Linked DNA regions of Acaryochloris sp. CCMEE 5410. Each later gene encodes a partner of the first gene's protein in a complex. Links are inferred from orthologs where the notes say so. Each region holds a gene or a part of one and is shown in the gene's direction. Other genes may lie near its edges.

What was found.
Region 2: the proteins of pcrA (region 1) and uvrB are in contact, whole or in part, in a crystal structure (PDB 7EGT), measured with the Thermus thermophilus proteins. The link is inferred for Acaryochloris sp. CCMEE 5410 from one-to-one orthologs. Residues at the interface, in WP_096412145.1 of Thermus thermophilus: His654, Arg656, Phe657, Gln666, Asp668, Glu669, Lys680, Arg681, Leu682, Ser683, Lys685, Tyr686, Ala687; in WP_096411307.1 of Thermus thermophilus: Glu23, Leu25, Arg26, Asp27, Gly28, Glu29, Arg30, Phe31, Arg55, Glu326, Asp327, Phe328, Glu379, Ser382, Gln383, His398, Gly400, Arg401.

What each region holds. Positions count from the first base shown.
Region 1 is NZ_AFEJ02000002.1:1,293,164-1,303,591, reverse strand. What follows is about bases 2,408-5,412. They hold pcrA (DNA helicase PcrA), read left to right. Parts: upstream 2,408-2,741; coding sequence 2,742-5,084; downstream 5,085-5,412. Other genes in these bases: ON05_RS26800 (HAD-IA family hydrolase), read left to right, coding at 5,125-5,412. In the rest of the region: rRNA maturation RNase YbeY, read left to right, coding at 1-173; ON05_RS26820 (diacylglycerol kinase family protein), read left to right, coding at 345-794; ON05_RS26815 (aminodeoxychorismate/anthranilate synthase component II), read left to right, coding at 907-1,506; ON05_RS26810 (MBL fold metallo-hydrolase), read left to right, coding at 1,558-2,328; more of ON05_RS26800, read left to right, coding at 5,413-5,775; ON05_RS26795 (dynamin family protein), read left to right, coding at 5,864-7,945; ON05_RS26790 (NB-ARC domain-containing protein), read right to left, coding at 8,015-10,428. UniProt on the Escherichia coli protein: A helicase with DNA-dependent ATPase activity. Unwinds DNA duplexes with 3'-5' polarity. Translocates on single-stranded DNA with 3'-5' polarity. Initiates unwinding more efficiently from a nicked substrate than double-stranded DNA.
Region 2 is NZ_AFEJ02000001.1:862,251-872,549, forward strand. What follows is about bases 4,901-7,776. They hold uvrB (excinuclease ABC subunit UvrB), read left to right. Parts: upstream 4,901-5,273; coding sequence 5,274-7,280; downstream 7,281-7,776. Other genes in these bases: ON05_RS03750 (hypothetical protein), read right to left, coding at 4,901-5,054; ON05_RS03760 (hybrid sensor histidine kinase/response regulator), read left to right, coding at 7,552-7,776. Also shown: ON05_RS03725 (hypothetical protein), read left to right, coding at 98-586; ON05_RS03730 (hypothetical protein), read left to right, coding at 577-816; ON05_RS03735 (hypothetical protein), read left to right, coding at 831-1,163; ON05_RS03740 (DUF1350 family protein), read right to left, coding at 1,641-2,483; ON05_RS03745 (hypothetical protein), read left to right, coding at 3,104-4,588; more of ON05_RS03750, read right to left, coding at 4,674-4,900; more of ON05_RS03760, read left to right, coding at 7,777-9,696; ON05_RS03765 (serine/threonine-protein kinase), read right to left, coding at 9,731-10,299. UniProt on the Escherichia coli protein: The UvrABC repair system catalyzes the recognition and processing of DNA lesions. A damage recognition complex composed of 2 UvrA and 2 UvrB subunits scans DNA for abnormalities.

The sequences.
Region 1 (10,428 bases):
AGCAAGCACAAGAGCAACAGCATCCCTTACAGCAGGAGCTAGCTTGGTTAGCGACCCATGGATTGTTGCATCTATTGGGGTGGGATCACCCGACCCCTGAATGCCTCCAAAATATGTTGGCGCAGCAGCAATCATTAATCAATCTCACGAATGTATCGGCAGCAACTAGCTAGACCTAGAAGAGTTTGTTAGAACTGTGGGTAACCTAAACCATAGTGAGTGAGAAATACTTCTCTGATTAAGCAATAGACAATTTAATCCTTGATTCAGACCCATCGCTTTCAGATTTATTGCAGCCATGCCCTTTGCGGTCGTAGTGTAGAATCGTTAAAAAGATTAAATTTATGTCAAATAAATCTATAATCTCTTCACAAAGTAGCACTGAGCCTGAACCAGCGCGGCTTAAGCGTGAGCTGTCATTCAAAGTCGCTCATAATCTATTTGTGAGTTTTAAATATGCCTGGGCCGGATTGAGTTATACCTTCCAAACTCAGCGTAACTTTCGGATTCATACCGTGATCGGTAGTGTGGCCTTAAGTATGGGGTTGTCCCTTCATCTTGAACCTGTAGAATTGGCTGTGATTGCCTTGACCAGTGGTTTAGTGCTGGTCATGGAGTTACTAAATACCGCTTTGGAAGCGGTTGTTGATCTAACAGTGGAGCGGACTTACCATGAGTTGGCCAAGATAGCCAAAGACTGTGCAGCCGCAGCTGTTTTAGTATCAGCAATGGCAGCAGTGGTGATTGCTGCATTTCTAATTATTCCGCCTTTTCTAGCTCTCTTTCAGGCTTAAAACGCGTTTTGATGTGATGACAGCGCTGTTTGCAGTCAGGTTTATAGCTGCAAAGTAGGATAAACACGCTAAGTTGGAGAGATAACTTTCTCTTGGGACAGGAGCGCAAGCCTTGCTACTGGTTGTTGATAATTACGACAGCTTTACTTACAACCTGGTTCAGTATTTGGGAGAACTCGCCACTGAATTTGAAGTGGCCCAAGATATTCAGGTTTTTCGCAATGATCAGATTACCCTAGCCGAAGTTGAGAAGCTCCAGCCCGATGCAATCGTTATATCTCCAGGGCCGGGACGGCCTCAAGATGCTGGAATTTCTCTAGAGCTGATTGAGCAATTGGGTGCAACCGTACCGATCTTGGGAGTCTGTTTAGGCCATCAGAGTATTGGCCAAGTGTTTGGTGGCGATATTGTGTCTGCCCCAGTGCTGATGCATGGTAAAACATCCCCTATCCGTCATAAATCCACGGGGGTTTTTTCCGGGTTAGATAATCCTTTTACCGCAACTCGGTATCATAGTCTGGTGATAGAGAAGGAAACCTGTCCAGAGGTCCTAGAGATTACGGCTTGGACTGAGGACGGCACGATTATGGGGGTGCGTCATCGGAACTATCCTCACATTGAAGGCGTCCAGTTTCACCCAGAGAGTATTTTGACGACATCTGGGAAACAACTGCTCAAGAATTTTCTGAGCCACCTTCCTACCGATGGCTAATACTGATCGGGTTTCACAGGACATACATTCAGGGATACATCACAGAGAACTATGAACCGTCGCCGCTTCATGCACTATGTGCAAGCAGGATTGATCACCAGCTTGGGAACTGGTCTTGCCACCCATTGGCAGTCTTCATCCGCCCAAGCCGCAGGCTCTCTGAGCATTCGTTGGCTAGGCCATACTTGTTTCTTATTCTCAGGCAGCGGTATTCAGGTATTGGTCAATCCTTTCCGTCCTGCGGGTTGTACGGCTAAATATCCGTCACCCCAAACGTCGGCCAATATTGTTCTTATTAGTAGCCGACTGCTGGATGAAGGGGTGGTTGAAGGTTTACCCGGAAGACCCAAGTTATTGTTTGAACCGGGGGCTTATAAAACCAACGGTTTGCAGTTCCAAGGTATACGGACGCTCCATGATCGGGTCAACGGCTATCGGTTTGGCACCAATGTGGCTTGGAAGTGGATTCAAGGGGGGGTAAATGTGGTTCACTTAGGCGGTATTGCCTCTCCCATTAGTGTAGACCAGAAGATCCTAATGGGGCGGCCGGATGTGCTACTGATTCCCGTGGGTGGCAGTGCAAAAGCTTATAACCCAGAAGAGGCAAAGGCTGCGGTTCAAGCCCTCAACCCTAAAATGGTGATTCCGACCCATTACAAAACGGCTGCTGCTGACGAAAGTTCCTGTGACCTGCAGTCGGTGGATGCGTTTCTTTCCCTGATGCAAGGGGCTACCATTCGACGATCTGGTGGGAGTGGTCTAACGGTTAGTTCAGGTAACCTTCCCAGTTCCGGTCCTGTTATTCAAGTGTTGAGTTATTGAGCTAGATCGGTGGCGTTTAGTAGCCTATACCGTTGCCTTAATGCTGCATGGGTATTGGAGGAAGAATCATCTATCATTCCCTGGAGTGTTGATGATGTGTTCTTATCTCTTCAGTGGGTGTCCTAGACAGCCCTAGAGGAGGGTATGCCTTGTAGCAATTCATCAAAAAGGGACGACTAGAGATTCCTTAGGGTTAAGGAGAGATTTGGCTATGGTTTGGTTGTTTCTCGCGGCTTTGTGGGTAGGATAAGGCGCTACTCTTGCCCTTTATTCTCTAACTTTATAATTTTTTCTAACTTGCGTTTCTATTGGAATCACGTATGGTGGGCACAGAGATTGTTCGAATACTCAATTCCATTGGCATAACATCTCTGCTAAAGACGATACTTCTGAATTCTTCTCCTTGATTTTTTATGTCTGCTATTCCTGACTTTTTAAGTCATCTCAATCCTTCCCAGCGACAGGCAGTGGAACACTTCTGTGGTCCGCTGTTGGTGGTAGCGGGGGCTGGATCGGGTAAAACTCGAGCCTTGACCTATCGCATCTCTAATTTGGTGATGCGCCATCAGGTTAATCCCGAAAATATTCTGGCTGTGACTTTTACGAATAAAGCGGCTCGGGAAATGAAGGAGCGGATTGAGAAATTATTTGCGGAACAGCTGGCCCAGCAGGATCACGGCAAAGCCCTAGAATTGTTAGCACCTCAGCAGCAGACAAAGTTGCGATCGCAAGTCTACAAAACCATTACCAAACCTCTCTGGATTGGCACATTCCATAGTCTTTGTGCCCGCCTGTTACGGATGGAAATTGAGAAGTACCAGGATGAGAAGGGCCGTAAATGGCAGCGTAATTTCTCTATCTTTGACGAATCAGATGTCCAGAGTCTGATCAAAGATATTGTGGTCAATCAGCTCAATCTCGACGACCGTAAATTCCAGCCTCGTTCCGTCCGCTTTGCTATTAGTAATGCTAAAAACCAAGGCTGGAACCCCCAAGAGCTAGAAGCCAATCAACAGGATTTTCGCGGTCGCGTGGTAGCCCAGGTCTACAGCAAATATCAAGATTCCCTAGCTGCCAATAACGGCCTGGACTTTGATGATCTGATTCGGGTGCTGGTGCAGCTGCTAAAACAGAACGGCCAAGTTCTGGGCTATTGGCACCAGCAGTTTCGCCATATGCTGGTGGACGAATACCAGGATACTAACCGCACCCAGTATGATTTGCTGCGGTTACTAGCGACCAACGGCACCGATACCCGCAACTTTAAGGATTGGGAGCATCGCTCTATCTTTGTAGTGGGTGATGCTGATCAGTCCATTTACTCCTTTCGGGCAGCAGATTTCAAAATCCTGATGGGATTTCAGCAGGATTTTGGCGATGGCCTGCCGGATGATGACACGCGGACGATGGTGAAGCTAGAGGAGAACTATCGGTCTACCGAAAACATCCTCCAAGTGGCCAATGAACTCATCGATAACAATACAGAACGCATCGACAAAATTCTTAAGCCGACTCGGGGTGCGGGAGAACCCATCTACTGCTATCGGGCGGATGACGAGCTGCATGAATCCGATTTTGTCGTGCAGCAGATTCGGACTCTAGAGCAATCCCACCCCGAACTGAGCTGGGGCGATTTTGCCATTCTCTATCGAACTAATGCTCAATCTCGGGCTTTTGAAGAGGGCTTAGTCCGTTGGAGTATTCCCTATACGGTGGTCGGGGGACTGAAGTTCTACGATCGCCGGGAAATTAAAGATGTTCTTGCCTATTTACGCTTAATTGTTAATCCGGCTGATACGGTCAGCCTCAAACGGGTGATTAATACACCCCGCAGAGGGATTGGCAAAACCACCTTAGATCGCCTTATGAATGCAGCCCAGGAGCTAGGAGTGCCCTTATGGGAAATGCTGACAGAAGAGACGGCAGTCAAAACCTTAGCTGCTCGTAGCGCCAAGCCAATTTTGCAGTTTGTGGAAATGATGCGGCATTGGCAAGGGCAGGTGGAAACCCAATCTGCAGCCAATATTATCCAGGGGATCTTAGAAGATTCGGGGTATGTTCGGGACTTAAAAAATCAGGGAACTGATGAAGCGGATGATCGAATTGGCAATGTCCAGGAATTGCAAAATGCCGCTTTACAATATGCAGAAGAGAATACCGATGAGTCTCTCCCTTCTTTTCTCGCTAATACGGCCTTGGCCTCTGATTTAGATGATTTAGATGAAAAAACTACGGTGTCACTGATGACATTGCATGCAGCTAAGGGGTTGGAATTTCCCATCGTCTTTTTAGTTGGCCTAGAACAAGGACTGTTCCCTAATTTCCGCTCTTTAGAAGATCCTGCGGCTATCGAAGAAGAACGCCGTCTTTGCTATGTTGGCGTTACTCGGGCTCAAGAAAGACTCTTTATTTCTCACGCACGAGAGCGACGACTCTATGGTTCAAGGGAGCCAGCGATGCCTTCACTGTTTCTATCAGAGCTGCCTCGAGATCTCTTACAGACTAATTCTTTATCGGCCATCCCGTCTGAGTCGCCCCATTCTGCAATGGGCCCAGGGACTAAAAAGAAAAAGATGCCCAATACCCATGCCATGGATTGGGCGGTCGGTGATCGGCTTGTTCATCGCGGGTTTGGACTAGGGGAGGTGACCCATATTTTTGGAGGTGGGAATAAAATCTGCTTAGCAGTTAAATTTCCAGGGATTGGCAAAAAGATTATTGACCCGAATATCACGGTATTGGATCGGGTGGAATGAAATCGAAATTCAAGTTATGGAGATACGAACATAACGAAGTATGCGCTTGATCGTTTTTGATTTTGACGGCACCCTTGCCGATTCCCTTGGCATATTTATCGAAGCCACCAATCGCCTAGCTAGAGATTTTCGATATGAACCTCTATCTCCGGTTCAAATCGAGCTAATGCGGAAGTTAGGGATTCAAGAAATTGCTCAAGAATTAGGGATTCCCAAATGGAGATCCCTTTGCTATTTGCAGCGTTTTCGGCAGGAGCTGACTCATAGTATTGACGATTTATCGTTAGTCGAAGGCATCGAAACCGCCCTCCATAATTTGAAGTCTGAAGGTTATCGTTTAGGGATTGTTACTGCTAATTCTCGCAGGAATGTTGAGTATGTTCTTCAGAAATATGCTATCGATCATCTCTTTGAATTTATTTATGGTGGTCAGATTCTATCGGGGAAGAGACGGACGCTAAAAAAATTGGCTAGACTCAAGGCCACTGACCCTAAAGAATTGGTTTATGTGGGTGATGAAATTAATGATGTGAAGGCAGCTAAACAGGTTGGTTTAACTAGTATTGCCGTTTGTTGGGGGTTTAATGACCGAACAGTTCTTGCGGAGAAAACCCCTAATTTTTTACTGGAGCACCCTGATCAGATTCTTCAAAGCCTGAGTCAAGGGCATCTATCGCTTGAGTCTGCCTAGTGAAGGGTTGGCAGACTCTCTCAGGCTTATCGGTGGATTTAAAAGTGCAGATGGGTATGCTGGAAAAGCAGCCTTACCTTCCTCCACTATGAGTAATTCCGTTGAAACCGCTAGCTTCCTGGAAGATTTAGATCGAATTTCTCAAATCCGCCAGGAAATTGCCTCCCACCTATCCAGCATTGCCGAAACCTTAGAAGATGCTGAACGGGCTGGAGAATCCGCCTCTGGATCATTGCAGCTTCAACAAGAAATTGAAGACGTGAGTGTCGCCTGCCGCAACTTAAAGCAGGGAGTTTTCCGGTTGATGGTTCTAGGAGATATGAAGCGAGGGAAAAGCACCTTCCTCAACGCTTTGATTGGAGAAAACTTACTGCCCAGTGACGTCAATCCCTGTACAGCCCTGCTGACCATCTTGCGATATGGTCCCGATAAAACTGTAACCGTCCACTTCAATGATGGTAAATCCCCCGAACAAATTGACTTTGCTAGCTTCAAAGACCGCTACACCATTGACCCAGAAGAAGCAAAGCAGCTAGAAGAACAAAAGCAGATTGCCTTCCCAGATGTGAGCCATGCCGTGGTCGAGTATCCGCTGCCGTTGTTAGAGAAAGGGGTTGAGATTGTCGATAGCCCAGGCTTAAACGATACGGAAGCCAGAAACGATCTCTCCCTAGGTTTTATCCAAAACTGTCATGCCATTCTGTTTGTACTGCGAGCCACTCAGCCTTGCACCCTGGCTGAACGTCGCTACCTCGAGAACTATATTAAAGATCGGGGATTGTCGATCTTCTTTTTGATTAATGCTTGGGACCAAATTAAGGAAAGTCTGATTGACCCCGATGATCCAGACGAATTGGAAGATGCTACCCGCAAACTCCATAAAGTCTTTCATGCCAACCTGGCAGAATACTGCCAAGTCGATGGCTATGACCTCTATGAAGAGCGGGTATTTCCCGTTTCAGCCTTGCAGGCTCTCCGCAAGCGAGTGAAAGATACGGATGCTAACTTAGAGGGCACCGGATTTCCCGACTTTTTGGCCTCACTGAATACGTTCCTGACTCAGGAGCGCGCGATCGCAGAATTGCGGCAAGCCCGAACCTTGGCTCGACAAGCTCTCAACCGAGTTCATGATGCCACAAATCGACGGATTCCCCTGTTAGATCAGAGCGTTCAGGAATTAGAGCAACGCATTGAGTCCGTCGAGCCGGAATTTGAGGATTTGAAAGAAATTGGTGAGAACTTTAGAGAAGATATTCATCGGATGCGAGATCAGCGATCGCGTTCGATTGCCGATTCATTTCGCACCTATATATTCGATTTAGAGGCAACCTTTGATCAAGACTTCCTCAAATATCAACCCCCTGATCTAGAGTTGCTGGATCTATTTAGTCAAGGACGCCGGGAAGCCTTTAACGCTGCTTTTCAACAAGCCTTTCAGCAGTATGTCAATGATAAGTTCTTTGCTTGGAGCATCCGCGCCGAGCGGGACTTAAAAGATGCCTTCGAAGAACTGTCTAAAAGTGCTGAGCAATACGGTAACTCTTATGCCAGAATTACCGACCGAATTACCGAAAAATTGACGGGGCAAAATATGAATGCTCGCGGTCCCAAACGTCAGTCCAATGATAACGTACCTGGATGGGCTAAATGGGCAATGGGTTTATTCTCCCTCGCCTCTGGCAATATCGGCGGGGCGGCAATGGCCGTTACGGGGTTTGACTTCCAGAGCATTATGCTCAACTTCTTCACCTCTGCTGGCATTGCCCTGATTGCTTCATCCGTCTTTGGCATTATGTTGGGGCCGATTACTTTTGCATTGGTGGGATTAGGCATTGGGGCGTTGCAAGCGGATCATGCCCGCAAACAATTGACCAAGGCGACGAAAGAAGAGTTTGTGAAATGTCTACCCCAAATTGCCCAGGAAAAATACCAGCCCATTTATAGCTCGGTCCAAGACTGTTTTGATGCCTACAACCAAGAGGTGATGCAGCGCTTGCAAGAGGATATCCAGTCTCGCAAACAAGAGTTAGACAACCTCCTAGAGCAGAAAAACTCACGAGAGATCGATCGCCAAACGGAAGTTGCTCGCTTAGAGAATTTAGAGCAGGCCGTCTCTACCGACTGTGAGCTGATCGAGACGGCCTATCAGAATCTATTGGCTACGGCATAACGCTGGTGTTGATTCAGAATGCAGGCCTTTTTCAGTTGAAACGGTTCTTTCCTGCCAATGCTGTTTGGGCTAGCGTTCTACCGCACCTAAAATCTTGAGCGTCTGTCGTTCAGCGTCAGTTAATCCAGTGGCCCCTGAAATGTTCATGCCTTCATACAATTTCGGGGGCTGCAGGGTGTGCAAGCATGTTCCAGTGTGCACATTCCAGACTCGGACCGTTTCGTCCATTCCGCCACTGGTGATGATATTGCCTTCGGCTGCAAAAGAAACTGAGAAGATACCGTCAGAATGACCTCCCAGCACTTGGATGCATTCCCCTGTCTGTGCTTCCCAAATGCGAACTGTGCGATCAAAGCTCCCACTTGCGATAGCCTGACCATCAGCACTAAAAATTACAGACAAGACAATGGCCGCATGCTCATTCATATGGCAGAGACATTTACCTTGCTCCAGATCCCAAAGTTTGACGCTTCCGTCATTACCCCCCGTCACCAGTAAAGACTCCTGGGGATGGAAGGCAACGGACCAGATCCAATCTTCATCACTCAGGGTTTGAACGCAAGCGCCTGAGGCCAGATCCCAAATCTGGACACTATTCAATCTTGACGTAGCCAGGTATTGCCCCGAAGGACTATAGGCCAAACCCAGCGCATAATGTTCTTCTCCCACCAGGGTATTCAGCAATTCCCCAGTATGAACATTCCATAGATGGACATTGTTGTCTCCACCAGAAACAGCTAATACGTCTCCATCGGGTCTTAGCGCTATATCCCAGCACCATTCGCCTGGCATTCGAAAGGTATTTAGGCAAATCCCATTCGTAGAATCCCAAACCTTGATCTCATAAGAATAGGTTGCACTCACCAACACTTGACCATCGGCACTGTAGGCCACTGATCTTACCCGACCAGAATGGCCTTCCAGATTTTGCACACCTTGACCCGATTGGGTATTCCAAAGTCGTACCCCCCGATCATTACTCCCACTCGCAACTATCGTGTGGGTTGGACTATGAGCCACTGACCACACATAATCGTTATATCCATTCAGACACTTCAGCAGTTGTCCCGTTTGCACATCCCATACCCGCACCGTTGAGTCTTCACTTCCACTCGCCAGGCACAGATTGTCTGGATGGAACGCCACCGTAGACACCCGTGATGTATGGCCTTGCAAGCATTTCAAGCACTGACCTGTTGGCAGATCCCAAATTCTGACGGTATTGTCGCCGGAACTACTTGCCAATAATTGGCCATCAGTGCTAAAGGCCACCGAGAAGATTTGGGTTGTGTGGCCCTGGAGGATTCTGATCCGTTTTGCTTGATACACATCCCAGAGCTGAATTTGCCCATCACTATAGCCCACAGCTAATTGTCGATCATCGGGACTAAACGCAAGGGGAGATTCTTGACTAGTGACGTCTGGGGGCAGACACTGTCTGCGATTGGATGACATATGCCAAAGACTGACCTGACCATCAAGATAGCCAATCGCCAATTGATCGCCACTGGAATTGAAGGTCACGGATCGAGCGGACTGTCCTTCTGCATTCAAACTTTGAATGCAGGCTTGAGTGCTGATATTCCAGATCTTGACACTGCCATCTTGGCTAGCACTGGCCAAAATATAATCTGGGTCAGCCCCAGTTTGAGGCTGAAAGGCCACCGACATCACTGCCCCCGTATGCCCTTTCAAAGTCTGGATGCAACTTCCTGACTTAACATTCCAAACCTTAATGGTGTGGTCAACACTACAGCTTGCAATTAAACAACCATCATCGCTAAAGGTGATAGATAAGATCAGCACCTTGTGACTGGATAAGGTCTGCTGATGCTGGTATCGCAGGAAATCATAGAGTTTGATGTTCCCAGTATCAGCAACGGCCAAACAACTTCCATTGGGACTATAGGCAAGACTAAAGATACTGCCTAGGGTTTCAGAAAATAGGGTTGATTCTAAGTTGGCATGGGCAAAATTGACTTGGTGGAGTTTGACTTCTCGTAGATCTGCCTGCTGGATCGTTAAGTGAGATAAATCTAAGTTGCAAAAATCTGCCTGACAAAGTCGCAGTAGATTCAAAATATTCCCTACCGCATAGGTGAGTCTATTTTGAGCATGAGTTTGCAGACTATTTAAAAGGTGTTTGAGATGTTGTTCTAGCTGGCCTTGGTTGGGATAGGTTTCTAAGAGATGACGAAAAATAGGCTTAAGAATCAGTCGAATTTGAGCTTCTCGTAAATAATCTTTGGATTGCACCAGGACCAACGGATATTGATGCAGATCATCCATTTGATCCCCAACGAGTTCATGACTTACATGAGAAATTAAATTCTCGGTTACGTATTCCATGACCACGGGTTGCAATGTAAAACCAGCTGGACGGGTCTCGTTCGGTAAGACTTTTTCGATCAGCGAGCGACGACCCAGAAACTCCAGAGCTTCAAGCAAGGTCGTAAAGGAAGGCAAACTGATAACATCACTAG
Region 2 (10,299 bases), on another replicon or contig:
TGACAGAAGTATCTCAAAGCCTTTATTTTCATAGTCTTTGAGAAAAGAGTGGAGCGACATGTGAAGCTAGATTTAAGCACAAATCAGCGTTACTCAAATGTCAGGCTCCACCCAAATTTATCGTCAACTGTTCTCCTTTTTACGTCAACACAGCCATTATCGAGATTTGCGTCATCTCATGACCCTGGGATGGATGGTGAGCGCCTTAATCTGCAGTGAACGATTATGCTTATCTGCTTGGGAATCCTATGTCCCCTGCCGAGCAAAAAAAGCCCAAAGTGTCGAGCGTCGCTGGCAACGCTTTCTGTGCAATCCGCTCATTGATGTCCACAAACTGTATGTCCCTTTGGTCCTTCTAGCGCTTAAGAACTGGCGAACCCATCGCCTTTACCTAGCGATGGATACCACGGTTTTATGGAATGAATACTGCATGATTCATGTATCCGTTGTCTGCTGTGGCAGAGCAGTACCGTTGTTATGGAAAGTATTAGAGCACAAGAGTGCGGCGGTTGCTTTGAGGAATATCAACCGCTATTGCGTCAGGCCCGTTGGTTATTACGGCAGCATCCAGATGTCATGTTGTTAGCAGATCGTGGGTTCGCGAACCATCAACTGATGAGCTGGTTACAGCAGAGCCGTTGGCATTACTGTCTGCGTATCCCATGTGATGTCCTTCTCCATGGCCCCGTCAATGTCCAAGAGAAGTCCGTAGGTTATGGCCATCCAAAGGAGAAGCTCTCCTCTACCGTAATGTCGGGCTTTGGGATGATGGCCTCTATCGGTGCAATTTGGTACTGGCGAATATCCGAGGCGTAAAAGAACCATGGGCAGTGATTACAGATGAATCACCCTCGTTACAAACCTTGTGGCAATACGCCTTGAGGTTTCGGGTGGAAGAATTATTCCTCGATAGTAAATCTGGTGTGTTTGAGCTTGAAGAGTCGAAAATTCGCTGTGCTGATGCTCTGGAGAGGCTGTACCTGATTGCTGCTGTGGCACTGCTATACAGCACGACTCAGGGGATGGCTGTTCATATTAAAGGGCTACGCCAACAGGTTGATCCCCATTGGCACAGAGGCATTAGCTATCTCAAGATTGGAGCTATCTCAAGATTGGATTGCGGTGGCTCAAGGGGGTGGTCCATAAAGGACGGGAGTTGTTGATGCCAGTCCCCTTATTCACCAAGGATCCGCAACCGTATTTTGCCTCTAAAAAAGCTCAAAAGAAACACTACAACAAAATCTGGTTCTCTCGTATCCGCTCTCTACAGTGCAAAGCTTTATGAGCTATGGAATACAAAGATCTGTCAGGCAGTCAGGGCGAAGAAGACAAGAATTTCGTCGGGTTCGTTGGCGTTGGCATAAAAAATGGGTATGTTTTCGACGCCCAATTGTTACCTACCGCCATGGACGTAAGATAGTGAAGTTTAAGCGTCATTGTCGCTGGAAAAGATATCGAGTAAGGCATTTCGAAATTGATGCTAATTGATAATAACCCAACTCGTAGGCCAGAAAAGCATCAATAATGTCATCGTTTAAATATACCTAAACGGCTCAAGGAAAATGAAATTTCCTTGAGCCGTCAATAAGGCTTAGCACTGCACTATCCTTTGATAGTGTTTCAACAGCGCTAGGTGCTGGTTAAAGCGCTTTTAGGAATTTCAAGACAGTTTCGACTAGTACTGAATCGCCCAGCCGAAACCCCATCGGTGTCAAATGCTCGCCAGGTAATTCAGCCATCTGGGCAGGCTTGTGGGGTAAATTCTGTTTCAACCAATCTACAGTATCTTCAGCAATTTTATCTTTCGTAAATGAGATTAAACCCATCAGTCCAAATAACTGACTTCCCTTAATAAGGCAATGAGTCTCTTCCACACTAGGTTTAACATCTAACCCCAGTCGTTTCACAAAATCTGCGACTGCCTTAACAGGTATCGCACTTTCAATGCCTGTAATAGCTGGAGCCATCAATATAGAAGGCTGATTCAAGAGAGAAATATCTTTGAAATCAACTCCTTTTAGGCGATCTTCAAGTTCCTGATACTGATCGAGACCAACACAGTTTCCTAAAATCTCTTTTTCAGACTTGGTTTCTAGATCCGTTAGTAATTCAAGTAAAGCTATATATTTATTTCCTAAACTATGTCCTAACCAGAAATAATTCTTAGTTGCTGATTTGGGATTCTCTTCATAGATTTTATAATCATAGTTCCGCCGTTTTGCCTCTTCTAGAATAGCTAGACGGAGGGCTCTTTGCTCACGAACTAGTCCAATGGCGACAGACCAGTGGCGAAATGTAAATCGATAGGGCAAAGCAATAATCGTATATCCCTGGTCATAGATCTTTTGTAGGAGAAATCGGTAGAAGATGGTGGGGAATGAGCCAAAAAAAGCGCCTCCAATAAATTGAACAACCCCAACAGGCCTTGGATGGATCGCAACCCAACTAAATTGCAATGGTAAAAATTTAAATGTTGATTGCATGAAAACCCTCATCAAATTTGATTTTCAGGACAGCCAACAGGTAATCAAACCTATTAGCTCAAACCTCAAGCCCCACCTTCCCCACAACGGCAAAAAGAATTCCCTCTCCTTAGAATTTAAATTTATTGTTAAGCCATGGAACTACTACCAGTAGTATGGATGAAGTTTTTGGCTATTTTGACCAGAATGTGGATTAGATAATGGGTGGTTTCATAAGCTACATCAGCAATGAATCTAATTTTTATGCAAAAAATTAGTTTAAGAATAAAGCTTGAAATTATTTTCTAATATCAAATATCGTTGTATTCATAATTTTAATTACATATTATCTAGAGAATAGTTGCAATTAAGAAGTACCATTAAATATTTGAACGCTAGCATCACCTTAATGCTATATATCGCAACAATTTCCCAATCCTATACTCCACTTAGAAGCAAAATCACCCAATATCGATGAGGAGTCAGATCCTGGTGTAGGAATTCATTCGATTCAGAATCCTGACAATAATTTGTAGAATTTATCAGAGCTTAAACATATTTCCTGAAAGAGTGATCTATCATCTGACAGGAAAATCTTCCAGATTGACCCAAATCCTCACTATTGCAAGGATTAAGCCTTTATGATTGCAACTGCACCATTGCCCCATTCACAACAAGATAATCTTCAGTCTCTGTTACCCAATCTTGCGGGACGGGAATCAGAACTAGCAGCCCTAGTCAACCATTCTGATCCAATTTACTTACCCACAACCGATTTACGGTTTGAGAACATCTACTCCAGTTTTGCTTGTGCCCTCCATATGCATCAGCCCACTATCCCAGCGGGCTCACAAGGAGCGCTCATCAGCAATCTGCAGCATATGTTTGAGAACCCTGGTGATGGCGATAACCATAACGCTGAAGTGTTTGCCTGGTGTTACAGCCGCATGGGTGATTTCATCCCTGAATTGGTGAGTGCGGGTTGTTCCCCACGAATCATGCTGGATTACTCCGGCAACCTCCTGTGGGGACTCCAACAGATGGGACGAGACGATATTCTGGATAACCTGAAAAAGCTGACTTGCAATCCGCAGTATCAACCCTATGTTGAATGGTTGGGAACCATGTGGAGTCATGCTGTCGCTCCTTCCACGCCAATCCCCGATTTGAAATTGCAAATTCAAGCCTGGCAGCAGTATTTTGCCAGCCTATTTGGAGATGAGGCCCTCAAACGGGTCAAGGGATTTTCTCCCCCGGAGATGCATCTTCCCAACCATCCTGATACCCTTTTTGAATACATTAAAGCCCTAAAGGAATGTGGCTATCGTTGGTTGATGGTGCAAGAGCATTCCGTTGAGCGATTAGACGGATCCGGCTTATGGCATGACGATAAGTACATCCCTAATCAGCTCGTGGCTCGCAATTCAAAAGGCGAGACCATCAGCATCACTGCTTTGATCAAAACTCAAGGATCTGATACGAAGTTGGTTGCCCAAATGCAGCCTTACCACGAGGCTAAAGGTCGGGGACGCCAAGAGATTGGAGGCATCTCAGTGCCCTCCTGCGTAACCCAAATCGCCGATGGTGAGAATGGGGGCGTGATGATGAATGAATTCGCCCGGGACTACCAACCCGTTTGGCATGAGCTGAAAGATCAAGGGGCTGGGGTCGCTGGCATCCATGGTACGGAGTATTTAGAGCTATTGGATGCCGCGGGTGTGAATCCAGACGATTACCCCACTTGCCAGGCTGTAGGCCAACATAAAATCTGGAATAAGATTGGAACCGATGCGGTTAGCCCGGAGAAGGTTGAAACTGCGATTAAAGAGCTACAAGCTACCGATCATCAATTCCATATGGATGGGGCCTCTTGGACGGATGACTTGAGCTGGGTGAAGGGGTATGAGAATGTTCTCGAACCCATGAACCAGTTGAGCGCCCTGTTTCACCAGAAATATGATCCCCTCGTTCAAGCAGATCCAAGTACGACTCAACGGGCCGATTATCAGGAAGCTTTACTCTATGTTCTCCTAGTAGAGACGAGTTGTTTCCGATATTGGGGGCAAGGGACTTGGACAGACTATGCCCGTGAACTATTTCGACGAGGAGAAAATTTACTGAAGTAGGAATTTTTCCCTTTCGACCATTAAGGCCGGACTAGCTCTATTAAGCACCAGTCCGGCCTTGATTTTTATGTTGAGAAGGCTCGGGTTAGTACATGTTGTCAATCAATGCGCTGGAAAGGGTATTTGCGCCTCTTCCATAGCCGCTGACCATCACAGTGACACGCTTATTGGCACGATATCGTTTGGCAAACTGAGAGCAATCGATAATGGCAGAATAATCTTCATTGTCAGCAAAGATAAACGGGGTATTGTTGATATTCACTTCTGGCCTCCGGACATTGAGACCTTCTCGTCTCAGGGAAACAGAAGCCCTGCGCATACAATCCCGCTGATTGAGTCGGACCGTACCGTAGCGATAAAAGAGGGCAGGGCCAGCAAATGCACCAAAGGTGCTGATCGCTTGAATACCTACGGCTACAGATGCCATTACCAGTGCTTTTGCAGAAATCTTATTGAACTTAGACATGATGTAATACTCCTTTCTGTGACTCAAGCAGAAAGCGTGAATCCTCTATGTAGGGGCTGTTTTACCTGCTTTGATATGAGTCCTTGGTTATTTATAATTTAGGCGGAGGAAATGGGACTGAACGTGACAGTTGTCACGGGGGGGTATTGTTCTATATCATGCTGCTGCCGTAGTTCGAAAAATTCGGCATTATAAAGAGGCAGTCACCTCTTCGCCCCAATGACAGCTTTTGACCTCCATGCTCCTTTTGTCCCTAAAGGTGATCAACCCCAAGCTATTGAGAAACTGACAACGCACCTTCAGTCCGGCCATTCCAGGCAAACGTTGCTGGGTGCGACGGGGACGGGTAAAACCTTCACCATGGCAAAAGTGATTGAAGAGATTGGTAAACCCACGCTAATCTTGGCCCATAACAAAACCCTAGCTGCACAGCTATGCAACGAAATTCGTTCGTTTTTCCCCAACAATGCCGTTGAGTATTTCATCAGCTATTACGACTATTACCAGCCTGAAGCCTATATTCCAGTTACAGATACCTTTATTGAAAAGACGGCTTCTATCAATGAAGAAATTGATATGCTGCGGCATTCGGCAACAAGATCACTCTTTGAACGCCAGGATGTCATTGTCGTGGCATCGATCAGCTGTATTTACGGATTGGGGATTCCTGCTGAGTATCTTAAGGCCTCAATCCCCCTTAAGGTTGGAGCAGAAGTTGATCAGCGACAGTTATTGCGAAGTCTGGCAGCCGTGCAATATACCCGCAATGATGTGGACTTAGGGCGAGGGCGATTTCGTGTCAAAGGAGATGTTCTGGAAATTGGTCCAGCCTATGAAGACCGGATTATTCGGGTAGAGTTTTTTGGGGATGAGATCGATGCCATTCGCTATGTCGATCCCGTTACGGGGTCAACGTTACAGAGTTTGGAAGGACTAAATGTCTATCCTGCACGCCACTTTGTAACACCGACAGAGCGATTGGAGATGGCCGTTGAAGCCATTGACGCGGAGAGAACAGCCCAAGTTGAGCACCTAGAAGAAACGGGGAAACTGTTGGAAGCTCAGCGATTGAATCAGCGCACTCGATACGATTTGGAAATGTTACGAGAGGTGGGCTATTGCAACGGCGTAGAGAATTATTCCCGTCATCTGGCGGGTCGGCAGGCAGGAGAACCGCCAGAATGCCTGGTAGATTATTTCCCCAAGGACTGGTTATTAATTGTGGATGAGTCCCATGTGACTGTACCGCAAATTCGGGGTATGTATAACGGTGATCAAGCCCGTAAAAAGGTTTTGATTGATCACGGTTTTCGGCTCCCCAGTGCAGCAGATAATCGTCCCCTCAAGTCTGAGGAATTTTGGCAGAAAGTGGGGCAGTGTGTATTTGTATCGGCGACTCCCGGCCTTTGGGAAATCGAGTTATCAGAGAATCGCGTGGTTGAACAAGTGATTCGACCCACTGGCGTTGTCGATCCAGAAATTTTTGTGCGCCCAACAACAGGCCAAGTGGACGATTTATTGGCTGAAATTCAGGAGCGGGTGGGGCGACAAGAACGGACGTTAATTACGACTCTAACGAAACGGATGGCGGAGGACCTGACGGAGTACTTTGAAGAGCGGGGGGTACGCGTTCGCTATTTGCACTCAGAAATTAATGCCATTCAACGCATTGAAATTTTAAGGGATCTACGGGAGGGCGTGTTTGATGTCCTCATTGGGGTCAATTTATTGCGAGAGGGATTAGACCTACCTGAAGTTTCTCTAGTGGCGATCTTGGATGCAGACAAGGAAGGGTTTCTCAGAGCTGAACGCTCATTGATTCAAACCATTGGCCGGGCTGCACGACATGTCCGGGGCCAAGCTATTCTCTATGCCGATAATCTAACGGATAGTATGGAGAAGGCGATTTCCGAAACTGAACGGCGACGTAAGATTCAGCTCGCCTACAATAAAAAACATGGCATCACTCCTCAACCGGTCAAAAAAGGATCTGACAATGCGATTTTGGCCTTTCTGGAAGTCTCCCGCCGTCTCAATACCCAGGAACTCGAAGATGCCTATGAACAAGTGGATGATTTACCCTTGGAAAGCGTGCCAGAGTTGATCACCCAGTTGGAAGCACAGATGAAAGAAGCTGCGAAAAATCTGGAGTTTGAGGAGGCCGCAAAATATCGCGATCGCATCAAGAATCTAAGATCTAAACTCCTCGGTCAACAGTCCCCTTGATCAGATTGCCACTTCTTTGGGAAAGATCGCCTTAGGTCTAAGTCCATCTTCTTTTATCCAGTTCCGATCTGCAAGGAACGCTGGCAATTCATGAAATAATACAAGCAGCCAGAGTAGGTCAAGATTCTTATTTAATTTCGCCATACCTCGTTTTTAGTATCCTTTTCTGCCCTAAAATCTGCGAATTTCAACCAAGTTCCTTCTTTATATCTCTTTATCAGTATCGATATTGGCCAAATTTCCAAGCCGATCATGAATTAAGACGATTACTGTGTTATTCGAACAAACCACTGTTGGTGAGTTTTTGCAGCAGACCTTAGTATGTCAAGCGGAAACTCCTATTCAAGACATATTAGATAGACTTCAGCACCAAGGTTCTGTATCTCCCAATGCTCTGTCTGAGGATGAGGCTAGTGATGGGGGCAATCTATCCCAATTAGTGGTGGTTAATGCACAGCAGCAACCTATTAGCCTTGTGCCTTTATCGCAATTTATCCATTTGTTTATTGCTGAACAACAGTCTGCCGAAGCGGTTTTGCCTCAGCAACCCATTGGAGAATGGGGCGATTTGCATAATCACCCCTTACAGCAGGTGGCAGCTACAAGCTCTCTCAAGCAATTTTGGCAGTATTTACAAACCTTTTCCCAAGATCTCAGCTTGTCTTGGGCAATTGTTGAGGATGGAACCGGCAAATATTTGGGGTTATTGGATACCCCTAAGCTCGTGCAGTTCTTGGCCCATCATGCTCCCTTGAGCGTTGCAATTAAGTTTTCCTCGGATCTGAAAAGTTCAGTTTCGCCAGCTTTAGCGTTATCCGATACACCACCGGCATCACCAGAGTCATCAGCCTCTCAAGATCCAATATCCACTGCTGCTCCCTTGAGTGCGGAACTATTGGCTGAAATTAGCCATGAACTTAAATCTCCTTTGACGGCAATTCTGAGTTTGTCTAATGTTCTCAGTCATCAGGGCATTCAAAATTTATCGGAGCGGCAATTGCAATATGTGCAGTTGATTCATCAGAAAAGTCAGCATCTGATGGGCATCCTCAATACGCTGTTGGACTTAACTCAACTGCCAGGCCAAGTCCAACCTGAAGCCCAGACTGATGTTCGCCTTGATTTGCTCTGTGATGATGCGATCTCACAAGCGAAACGATACTATCAACTGGAAGAAGGCACAGCTAATCAGGCTTCTCTCATCATTCATCGGCATCCCCAGGGCGTCCTTGGCTCAATCACCAGTGATGAGCTGAAATTACGTCAAATCCTGATACATCTTTTGCACAATGCTTTAGGGGCAACTCAGGGGCAGTCCCCCATCGCTTTGAGAGTTGAGCAGTGGCAAGGGTGGACTATTTTTACCATTTCTGATCAGGGCGTTTCGATTCCCCACCGACAGCAACCCCTCATTTTTCAACTCCCCCAAACTTGGACGATTCCTGACCAGGATTTTCTGGGTAAAACAGGACTAGGGTTGGTGCTGGCCCAACGTATAGCAGAAAAGATGTCAGGGGATATTTCCTTTATCTCTGGACCGACGCTGGGAAACGCTTTCTCACTGTATGTGTCTCCAGAACCCCTGCGAAGACGGCAAACTAAAATTACTCAAAGCTTAGTTCTTCTGGTTGCCACAAACCCTAGTTTGATTGAACAAGTCAATCAGTATTTATCGAAGCAATCTCTAAAGGTTGTCGTGGCCCGTTCAGAGTTAGAAGTCGCTCAGAAAATCATCCTATTCAAACCTCAAGCCGTTATTCTACAAACGCTGCTTACCACTGGCTCAGGATGGGATATCCTTTCAATTCTCCAACAGCGAGACAGAGATTGCCCCATCCTATTAATTGGAAGCACCGCAGACTGTCAACAAATTACTGAATTTGGAGTAGATGGTTGCTTAACCTTACACGAGCTGCAACCCGGTCTAGCACAATGGTTAGAGAAGTGCTTAAAATCCAAGATTCCTACCCATGGATCGGCCCCTAAGCCGAAAAACCTCAAACCATCCAACTCCCCAATAGCGCAAAAATTAACCGTTCTCCATTTAGACAGCAATCAAGATCAATCCGGCAACGCATTACCCATTAATATCAGCCAATCCCTATATAACCATCAGTGGCGAGTAATATCGACCACAACGTTGGATGAAGCTGAGTTATTAGTAGATATTTGGAAACCTGATGTTATTCTCTATACCGATGATGATTCTGCTCTGTTCTTGGATATGACAGCAGACTCTCCCTTAATCTCCTTCCCTTTTGTTATTCTTCACCCTCAGGTCCAGGAGATCGCCCTTGAGCGGGGAGATCTAGAAGTCTTTTCCCACGCTAGCCAAACCAAACTGACTTCCAGTACTGAACTTTCAGAAGTCTCATCACTGTTACACATACTCAACAACTCCACTGCAGCAGAATAGGGGACATACGATACTTTGAGGCCAGCCCCTGGGATTACTGGAAGCTTTCTGGAGATTCAGAGGGAGGCGGTGTGGAAAAATCAGGCTGAGCAAAGGGGTCGAAAGGGGATGGCTCTGGGCTGGGAGCCAGGCTATCAGGATAGGATTCTATTGGCGTTTGTAGGGCAGGATCCGGGTCTAAGGGATCGGCGGGGACAGGGCTAAGAGGGACAGGTTTCTGGAGGGTAGGATCTGGCCCAATATCACCCTGCTCAAACCGAGGATCAACCGTCGGTTCTTCTAGGGGCGAGGGGACGGGAGACTCAAGGGGTGTTTCCGTCGGAGTCGGCAGCGTTTCTAATTGCCTTCTGGTTGTTCCTGGCTTTGGTAAAAAATCTTCATTCTGGACTGGGGGGGCCTTTGCAGGCACTTGTGGGTTCGTAAACTGATTCTGGTAATGAAACCGGAGCAACAGACCAAAGGCAATTCCTACAACCCCTGAAAGCACGGAACAAATGATTAGTACTCGGTAGGGAAATCTAGGAGGCACGGAATAGGGCTGAAGGCGAGTGGTTGACACAGTCTGACTGGGCTCCTGGCGAGGGACTGTTGATGCTGTAGGAA